DNA from 3 places in the Arthrobacter sp. Z1-9 genome. Region 1 is predicted to be linked to each of the others. Evidence: riboswitches for the same ligand, from Rfam matches in the RefSeq annotation. Region 1 holds a riboswitch; each other region holds the start of a gene.
What was found. Region 1 has a riboswitch for S-adenosylmethionine ahead of M1D93_RS03540 (cobalamin-independent methionine synthase II family protein). Riboswitches for the same ligand answer to the same signal wherever they lie in the genome.
Positions count from the first base shown of each region.

Region 2: it holds a riboswitch for S-adenosylmethionine, as region 1 does, so the genes downstream of both, M1D93_RS18485 (DUF1737 domain-containing protein) here and M1D93_RS03540 (cobalamin-independent methionine synthase II family protein) in region 1, are expected to answer to the same signal.
Region 3: it holds a riboswitch for S-adenosylmethionine, as region 1 does, so the genes downstream of both, metX (homoserine O-acetyltransferase MetX) here and M1D93_RS03540 (cobalamin-independent methionine synthase II family protein) in region 1, are expected to answer to the same signal.

Region 1 is NZ_CP096456.1:744,195-747,461, reverse strand. Features, by position in the region: gene M1D93_RS03550 (adenylosuccinate synthase) at 1-30, opposite strand, end outside; gene M1D93_RS03545 (M14 family zinc carboxypeptidase) at 294-1,355, opposite strand; SAM riboswitch class I at 1,601-1,706, shown strand; gene M1D93_RS03540 (cobalamin-independent methionine synthase II family protein) at 1,718-2,923, shown strand; gene M1D93_RS03535 (uracil-DNA glycosylase family protein) at 3,136-3,267, shown strand, end outside.
Region 2 is NZ_CP096456.1:3,995,468-3,998,734, forward strand. Features, by position in the region: gene opgC (OpgC domain-containing protein) at 1-1,070, opposite strand, end outside; SAM riboswitch class IV at 1,358-1,472, shown strand; gene M1D93_RS18485 (DUF1737 domain-containing protein) at 1,486-1,764, shown strand; gene M1D93_RS18490 (rhodanese-like domain-containing protein) at 1,761-2,171, shown strand; gene M1D93_RS18495 (O-succinylhomoserine sulfhydrylase) at 2,172-3,267, shown strand, end outside.
Region 3 is NZ_CP096456.1:1,528,226-1,531,492, forward strand. Features, by position in the region: SAM riboswitch class IV at 51-166, shown strand; gene M1D93_RS06965 (bifunctional o-acetylhomoserine/o-acetylserine sulfhydrylase) at 210-1,535, shown strand; SAM riboswitch class IV at 1,631-1,746, shown strand; gene metX (homoserine O-acetyltransferase MetX) at 1,759-2,874, shown strand; gene M1D93_RS06975 (MFS transporter) at 3,056-3,267, shown strand, end outside.

The DNA of each region.
Region 1 (3,267 bases):
TTGGGCTCCTACGATCACAATTGCTGGCATGGGATCCTCCCCCATTCGTTCGGGCTGCCCGGGCCGGGCCACTTCGTGGCTCGCCTGGTGGAGCGCCGTTCATGAGAATGCCCCGAATGGACCGGCCTTCGCTGGTCCGCGGGGCGGCACAGCGACGCAAGAGTTCCGGGGCTCTTACCACCCAAGTTTAGCCGATGAGGGACTTTGTCCACTCGCTGGACCGCCGCGGTCCTTCTTGCAGGGTAAAGGACTCCTGCAGGGCGAAGGACCGCGGCGGACTGTCAGCAGCGGTGCTACTCGTCGTCGGCTTCCTCACCGGGCCGGGAGGTCTGGGTGGCCAGGCTGTCCCAGAAGGAGGTGTCGGCGTCGGCGATTGATCCGTCAGCGATCGCAGCGGCGGTGGCAGTCAGGGTGGTGACGGTCTGCTTGATCAGGTATCCGTTGCTCCGCAGCCCCAGGGCGTAGCCGTCCAGGTAGTGGTCGGACATGCCGCGCATCTCAAACAGGAGTGTCGCGATCCCGTATTCCACGGCGATCCCGTTGCGGCTGATCGTCTCGGCGCTGCCGCCCACATATTTGCCGAGGTGGCCCCAGCCGGTGGAGTCGACGTTGTGGAACACGACGGCGCCCAGCTGCTTGGACTTTTCGACAACTGCGGGATCGGCGTTCGGCGTGGTGGGGTACAGGATGGACCCGGAGACCAGCTTGCCGTCGCGTTCGCTGCGGGTGCCTTGGTGGTGCAGGTCGATCATGTAGTCGATCCGGTACTTGCGCATCACGTTGTTGTGCAGCGCCTGCGTTTCCGGCTGGAGCTTGGCTACGTGGTCGCGGTTGAGGTCCACCTCTTCGGCGTTGTACCGCGTCATGTTGCGGTCCCCCTTGGCCAGGTAATCATCCAGCGGGAAGTTCACGTCCCCCATGGCGCCGTCCGCGTTGAGCATGGGAACGATGAGGATGTTCGCGCCGTCGAGAACGCCTGCGGACTTGCCGGTGCCCAGGTGCTTGACGAATTCCAGCGCGCCCTCGGTGGTGAGCTGCTCGTTGCCGTGCTGCTGCGTCAGGTAGAGAATGGTGGGCTTGGCCGGATCCGTCATGTATTTGACCAGGTGGATGTCCCGGCCCTTCACGGTCTGGCCGATGACCTCCAGTTCCATGGCGCCCTGGCGGGCGTCCTGGTCCTTGAGGAAGGAGACCATCTGCTCGTACGTGGCAAGCTTCGATGTGGTGATCTGGCCGTCGCCGTCATAGTTGGGGCCTTCGCCCACGGCCATCGCCGGTGCCGGCGCGGCCACTGCTGCCAGTGCCAAGGCTCCGGAAACTGCCAAAGTCCTGAAGGTTGCCAGGGTTTTTCTCACAGGGCGTTACCTCTTTCGAATGCATCAGCTGGGGCCAGCCCGCAATGTCCCCCATGTGGGCTGTGACAAAAGCCAACCAACCTGGACCAATCCTGTCAATGGATATGACAATGATCTGCAGTCAGTTATCACGTTCTGAAACGTGGGTTTCCGGCCCTGGTTTTGGGCGGCACCGCCCGGAGTTCCGCCCGACATAATCCGCAAGCCGATTTGCTCCCGGGCGTACCGGTGCATTTAAGTGAGAGAACCCATCCGGAGCGGCCGAGAGACCTGGATCGATGACGCCGCAGCAACCCACATAGCGCAGGTACGTCCTGCCTGCGAAGGTGCTACTGCCAGGACCGATGGAAAGGAATTCCAGCATGTCCCTGAACACTGACCACATCCGCGTCACCCACGCCGGATCATTGCCCCGTACCCCAGAACTTATTGCCGCCAACGCCGCACGCGAAGCGGACCCTGCCGACGTAGAGGGCTATAACGAACTGCTCACCGCTTCCGTGGTGGACCTGGTCCAGCGCCAGGAAAGTCTGGGCATTGATATCCCCAACGACGGCGAATACGGGCACGCGATGTCCGCTGCTGTGGACTACGGCGCCTGGTGGTCCTACTCCTTCGCGCGCATGGGCGGGCTGGAACTGGACAACGACGCCAAGTGGGCGGTTGAACCGAAGGAATCCACCCCGGGCAACGTCCAGCTGACCGGCTTCATCCACCGCCGCGACCGCACCAACTTTGCCGAGGCCTACAACGATCCCACCAGCGGCATCTTCACCGGTGGCCCCAAGCCGTTCCCCAAGGTCACCGGACCGCTCGTCTACACAGGCCAGGACGCCGTCGCCTCCGACATCGCTAACCTGAAGGCAGGCCTGGCCGCCACCGGACTGAAGGACGGGTTCGTCGCGGCCCTCTCCCCCGGCAGCGCGTCCCGCATCACCAACGAGTACTACGCCACGGAGGAGGAGTACATCTATGCCTTCGCCGACGCGCTTCGCGAAGAGTACAAGGCCATCATCGACGCCGGCCTGATCCTTCAGATCGACGATCCCTCCATCGCCGAGAACTGGGACCAGATCAGCCCCGAGCCGAGCGTGGCCGACTACCTCAAGTTCACCCAGATCCGCGTGGAGGCCCTGAACTACGCCCTCCGCGGCCTTCCCGAAGAGCAGGTCCGCTTCCACCTCTGCTGGGGTTCTTGGCACGGCCCGCACACCACCGACCTTCCCCTTGCGGACCTGGTGGACACCATGCTGCAGATCAACGCCGGGGGCTATTCCTTCGAGGCTGCCAACGTCCGCCACGAGCACGAGTGGCGGGTCTGGGAGGACACCAGGCTCCCCGAGGGCAAGGTCATCATCCCCGGTATCGTCTCGCACGCCACCAATGTGGTGGAGCACCCGGACCTGGTGGCGGACCGGATCGTACGGTTCGCAGATGTTGTGGGCCGTGAGAACGTCACCGCCTCCACCGACTGCGGCCTGGGCGGCAGGGTCCATCCGCAGATCGCCTTCGCGAAGCTGGAAGCCCTGGGAGAGGGTGCGCGCCGGGCCACCAAGCGGCTCTGGTAGCCACCGGACAATAAACGCTGAACTCGCCGGTTCCGTGCCCTTTTGGATTTGGGTGCACGGGACCGGCGTTTCGTTTCGCGGGGCTTGCTAAACTGGTAAAGGCCGACCAGGAATCGGTCCGCCCCATTTCAACCACTTCGGATTGCTGCGCCATCGTGCGCCCATTTTCGCGGTGGCAGCAACACCAATCCCCGCAGGAGACCCAGCACTACATGACAGCCCTGGCACCCGAAACCTTCCATGAGCAGCTTCTGAACCGCCGCTACGAACCCAATGTTGCAGCCGTCAACGAACTGTGCGATTCCCTGCAGGACACCAAGCCCGGCACCATCGTGCCCTACGTG
Region 2 (3,267 bases), 1.1 Mb from region 1:
TCCAGCCTGCCGACGGCTGCCTGGGCAATGGCGGGGTTTCCGCTGAGCAGCCAGTCGATGCTCGCCACCCCGGTGTCCCTGGTGCTTGTGCGCTCATCCCACACCACAGCCCCTGTCATCCGGAATTCAGCGGCAGTGGCGGTCCCAACCACCTGGTCCCACCAGGCCACCTTGACGTCGGATTCCGATGCGCCGCCGGAGGCCGGGCTGTAGAAAGCGGCGGTCTGCAGGAGGAAAGGCTTGTCAGGTCCGCCGGAATAGGTGGCGTAAAAGTTTTCACCCCCGGAGCCCGTGAGCATCTCCCGCAGTTCGCCCGCACGGGGGACGGTATTGACGGCAGCACCGCCGGCGGTGTCGTCGTGGAAGGCAGTAAGCCCCACCCAATCGACCGCTTCATCCCCTGGATAGTAGGGTTCGTAGGCCGCGTCCGACCCGTTCCAGGCGCCGTCGCCGTTGGTATCGAGCAGGGCGAAACCGTCGCTTCCCGGGGCGGGTGCGTTCCGGTTCCGGTCGAAGGGATAGTCCTTGCCCAAATAGGGCTGCCACACCATAAGCGTCCGGCCGCCGCCTCCGGCCTCCCGGAAGGCGGCAGTGACCGTCTGGAAGGCAGAGCGGTAAGTGGCTGGTTGCTGTCCCCACTCCACCCAGCTTGCATTCATGTCCGGAGCAAACCGGATCAACAGCTGTCCCTTAAAGCTGGATGCAAGCTCCAACACCCTTTCGGCGAAGGACTTCGCAGCCGCGGCGTCGACCTGGTCCAGCGGCACCGTTGGCTTCACGGTGAGCATCGCGTGGGCACCCTGCAGCGAGGACTGTTCCAGGAAGCCCTCGATATCGTTTTGCTCGGATGAGCGGTACGGAAAGGCTATGTCGTGGCCAAAAACAGCCGGCGAGGCACCCAGCCGCTCGGCGAAACCGGCAGCGGTGTCCTCGCCCCATTCCAGAAGGGCGCCCAGCAGGGGCTTTCCCTCTTCCGGAAAGCTCCTCGCGGCCTGGGCCGACCCCGCGGGCAGCACCACAGCCACGAGGGCAATCAGCAGTGTGGCAAGGACAGCCCCAGCCACGCGCAGCCGGGGTACTTGAGACGGACCCGTACGGTGTTGTGGCGTGGCAGTTCGCGTGCTGATGGGGACCCCCAGGTGATGGTTCCAATGATGAGGCAATGCCCCTAGGAAACTTTATCCGGCGGTCCGTCCGTGAAAGGGCAAGAAAAGCGTGCCCACCTGCGGTGATGCCGCCGTCGTCCGTTCCTCTTGCCCCGCAAAAATCACCGCCTGCTGCACCGCGCCCGGTTCAGTTACGGAACATGACGACGGCGGCGGTGCTGCCCCGCGCGCCAAGTGTTACGTTTTTGGGGAGTAATGAGTACCGGCGCCAAGCCCTGACTGGCCGGTCGGCAACCCTCCTTTCGCGGCGGGGTGCCTCAGGTGAATACTCGGCATATCGACCGATTCGAGTTGCAAGCGTGAGAGAAGGAGATCCGTCGTGTCTGACGCACCTGCCCCTGAAGAGAGACTGTCGTACCGGCTTGTTACCGGTCCGGATGACAGGTCTTTCTGTGAACGGATTTCCGATGCCCTGGCCGAGGGCTACGTGCTGCACGGGAGCCCGGCGGCAACGTTCAACGGCAGCAGCGTCATCGTTGCCCAGGCCCTGGTCCTGCCCGCGGCCATCGCTTCAGCCGATGCCGCCGTGGCCACAGCGGTGGATAGCCTCGAAACCGCTGGCGAAGACCTCGAGTTCGACGGCGAGGGCCACGCATGAGCTACGCAGGAGACCTGACGCCCCAGGAGGCATGGGAAAAGTTGCAGCAGGGAGCCATCCTGGTGGATGTGCGCACTGAGGGCGAATGGGCCCATATCGGCATTCCCGACACCAAGGCCACCGACAATGATCCGCTGTTCATCCAGTGGACGTTTCCGGGAGGCATTCCCAACCCCGATTTCATCAGCCACCTGAGCCAGCAGGCTCCGGAGGATCCGGCCACCGAACTGGTATTCCTGTGCCGCTCGGGGCAGCGTTCCATCGCGGCCGCCATTGCCGCCACCCAGGCCGGCTTCACCTCCTACAACGTGCTGGAGGGCTTTGAGGGCGAGCCGGACCGTTACGGCGAACGCACCGTGAACGGCTGGAAGAACCGCGGCCTGCCCACCAACCTCGGAAAGAACTAAGTGACCTTCAACGAAGACGCCGCCGGCTGGAGCCCCGACACCCAGGCCGTCCGCGGCGGACTGGACCGCACCAACTTCCAGGAAACAAGCGAGGCGGTATTCCTGAACTCGGGGTTCGTCTACGAGTCCGCAGCCGCTGCCGAGCGTGCCTTCACCGGGGAGGACGAGCGATTTGTGTACTCCCGCTACGGCAACCCCTCTGTAGCCACCTTCCAGGAGCGGCTGCGACTCCTCGAGGGAACCGAGGCGTGCTTTGCGACGGCGTCCGGCATGTCCGCCGTGTTTACCGCCCTGGGTGCGTTGCTGGCTGCCGGTGACCGCGTGGTGGCCGCCCGCTCGCTGTTCGGCTCCTGCTTTGTGATCCTGAACGAGATCCTGCCGCGGTGGGGCGTGGAGACGGTATTCGTCGACGGCCCGGACCTGGACCAGTGGCGCGACGCCCTGTCCCAGCCCACCACTGCCGTCTTCTTTGAGTCGCCGTCCAACCCCATGCAGGAGATCGTCGACATCGCCGCGGTGAGCGAACTCGCGCACGCAGCAGGTGCCACCGTCGTCGTCGACAACGTCTTTGCGACTCCCCTGCTGCAGCGCTGCGGGCAGCTGGGGGCCGACGTTATCGTCTACTCCGGCACGAAGCACATCGACGGCCAGGGACGAGTCCTGGGTGGCGCCATCCTGGGCACCAAGGAATTTATCGAGGGGCCGGTCAAGCAGCTGATGCGCCACACCGGTCCGTCGTTGTCCGCCTTCAACGCCTGGGTGCTCACCAAGGGCCTCGAGACAATGGCCCTGCGCGTCAACCACTCTTCGGCGTCTGCCCTGCGGCTGGCTGAGTGGCTGGAGCAGCAGCCTGCCGTGAGCTGGGTAAAGTACCCGCTCCTGAAGTCCCACCCGCAGTACGGGCTGGCTGCCAAGCAAATGAGCGCCGGCGGTACGGTGCTCACGCTTGAGCTTGCTCCGTCCGGCGGCCGCTCCGGCAAGGAAGCCGCCTTTGCCCTGCTGGACGGGCTGCGCATCATCGACATCTCCAACAACCTTGGCGATTCCAAGTCCCTGATTACGCACCCTGCCACCACCACGCACCGCGCCATGGGGC
Region 3 (3,267 bases), 780 kb from region 1:
TTCGTCACAATCCTGTCCAGCCTCGCATGCCTGTTCCTACACTGAGCTCAGGTCATGAGTGCCAGCGCCAAGCCCCGGCTCGCTGGCCGGCAACCCTCCATCCGCGGTGGGGTGCCCCGGGTGAGGACCTGGCTGTCCGGCAATGGCCGGATGGCAAGCGCGGCCCGCGGTGCGTCGAGCATGCCGGGCCCATGTCAAAGGAGCCTTAGTTGTCCAACGGATGGTCTTTCGAAACCCGCCAGATCCACGCAGGGCAGGAGCCGGACGCTGCCACGGGTGCCCGTGCGCTCCCCATTTACCAAACCACGTCCTTTGTGTTCCCCAGCGCCGAGAGCGCAGCGAACCGGTTTGCCCTTGCTGAGCTGGCGCCCATCTACACCCGGATCGGCAACCCCACCCAGGAAGCTGTGGAACAGCGGATCGCCAGCCTCGAAGGCGGTTTGGGAGCGCTGTTGCTCAGCTCAGGCCAGGCCGCTGAAACTTTTGCAGTCCTGAACGTCGCCGAGTCGGGGGACCACATTGTGGCCAGCCCCAGCCTGTACGGCGGCACCTACAACCTCTTCGCCCACACGCTGAAGAAGTTCGGCATTTCCGTCACATTTGTGGCGGACCCGGACAACCTGGACCAGTGGCGTGCCGCGGTGCAGCCCAACACCAAGCTGTTCTTTGGCGAGGTGGTCTCCAACCCGCGGCAGGACGTCCTGGACATCGAAGGCGTCTCCCACGTTGCGCATGAGGCCGGAGTTCCCCTGATTGTGGACAACACCCTGTCCACCCCGTACCTGATCCGGCCGCTGGAATGGGGCGCGGATATTGTGGTGCACTCGGCCACCAAATATCTGGGCGGACATGGTTCTGCCATCGCCGGCGTGATCGTGGACTCCGGAAAGTTCGACTTCGGCAAGGACCCCGCGAAGTTCCCCGGCTTCAACACGCCGGACCCCACCTACAACGGCCTGGTGTATGCCCGGGACCTCGGCGCCGAGGGTGCCCTGGGCGCCAACCTGTCCTACATCCTGAAGGCCCGGGTGCAGTTGCTGCGCGACCTTGGCTCAGCCGTATCGCCCTTCAACGCCTTCCTCATCGCCCAGGGACTGGAGACGCTGAGCCTGCGGGTGGAACGCCACGTCGCCAACGCGCTGGAAGTTGCGCGGTGGCTGGAGGCAAGGGACGACGTCGAATCCGTCGCCTACGCCGGGCTGCCCTCCAGCCCGTGGTACGAGCGCGGCCGCAAGTACGGCCCCAAGGGCACCGGTGCCATCGTGTCCTTCAACCTTGCCGGCGGCGCGGAGGCGGGCAAGCGCTTCGTGGACGCACTGGAGCTGCACTCCCACGTGGCAAACATCGGTGACGTCCGTTCCCTGGTGATCCATCCGGCGTCGACCACCCACAGCCAGCTCTCGCCGGAGCAGCAGGTTCTTGCAGGCGTGAACCCTGGCCTGGTGCGGCTTTCGGTAGGAATCGAGCATATTGACGACATCCTGGCTGACCTTGAAGCCGGCTTCCGGGCGGCCAAGGAGGCCACCGGCGCCTAACCGAACCCATGGCAGCAGCGTGGCAGCGGGCCGGGGAAGTCACAACCAGTCACACTCTTGGCGGCAGGCAGGGCCTGTTTCGTACACTCGAACCAGGTCATGAGTGCCAGTGACAGCCCCGGCTTGCTGGCCGGCAACCCTCCTTCCGCGGTGGGGTGCCCCGGGTGAAGACCTGGCCTGCCGGTCATTCGACGGCGGGCAAGCGCGTAGAAGAGGTCTTGCCATGACGGTTACCGTCACCCGTACCACTGTCCCCGAACACGGGATTGTCCGCTATGCCTCCATCGGGGGGCTGAAGCTGGAAGCCGGCGGATACCTGCCGGACGTCACGCTGGCCTATGAAACCTGGGGCACCCTCAACGATGACGCCAGCAACGCCGTCCTGATCGAACATGCACTGACCGGCAGCACCCACGTAACCCGCGGCGACACAGAGGAACCCGGCTGGTGGGAACAACTCGCCGGGCCGGGTGCCCCGGTGGACACCAACCGTTTCTTCGTGGTGTCCATCAACATCGTGGGCGGCTGCTACGGGTCCACCGGTCCGTCGTCGCCGGCTCCGGACGGAACGCCCTGGGGCTCGCGCTTTCCGCTGGTGACCCTGCGGGACAGCACGGTGGCAGAGGCCCGGCTGGCCGACCAGTTGGGAATCGGGAGCTGGTTTGCCGTGCTGGGCGGCTCGATGGGCGGGGCCCGCGCGCTGGAATGGGCCGTTACGTACCCGGAGAGGGTGCAGCGCTGTGCTGTGATCTCCGTGGGCGCCGCGAGTACGGCCGAGCAGATCGCCTTTGCCCAGGCACAAACCCTGGCCATTCGGCAGGACGCCAACTTCAACGGCGGTGACTACTACAACGGACCCGCCCCCGAGGAAGGCCTGGCCCTGGCCCGGCGCATCGCCCACATCACGTACCGCTCCCCGGTTGAGCTGGACGGACGGTTCGGGCGCGCGCCGCAGTCGCCCGAATCGCCGCTGCAGGGCGAGCAGCTCTCAGCCCGCGGACGCTACCAGGTGGAGAGTTACCTGGACCATCAGGGCACCAAACTGGTCCAGCGCTTCGACGCCAACAGCTATATCGCCATCACCGAGGCGCTCATGAGCCACGACATCTGCCGAGGACGCGGGCCGCTCGCCCAGACCCTGTCCAGTGCCAACGCGCGCTTTTTTGTCGCCGCTGTGGACTCGGACCGGCTCTACTTTCCGTCCCAGTCCCGGGAGCTGGCACGGGCACTCCCCGGAGAAGTGGACGTCCACCTCATCGAGGCGCCCATCGGCCATGACGGGTTCCTCACCGAAATCGGGCAGCTGGGATCGCAGCTCCGGCAGCACCTTTCGGCATAACGCACGCAGCAAAAGGCAACATATGTGCATTAACGCAGATGGGCTCTGCATGATTCGCCGTTGAGCTGGGCGTACAAGCAGACCATACTCAATGGGACCCGGCGGTTCGTGGCCAAAATCACGCGTATCCGCCACAGCCTGTCCCAGTGGTGTCGAAGAGGATGCCGAAGGAGTTCACTAAATGAGTACGGAAAGCTCCGCCGCACGGCGGCCAGAGGAAACCGACGTCAAGGCCTCAGGCCTGAAGAAAGTCGTTACGGCCTCCATGGCCGGCACCGTTGTTGAGTGGTACGAGTTTTTCCTCTATGCCTCCGCCGCCACCCTGGTGTTCGGCAAAATGTTCTTCCCCAATTCAGGGACTGAACTGGATGGCATCATCGCTGCCTTCGTCAC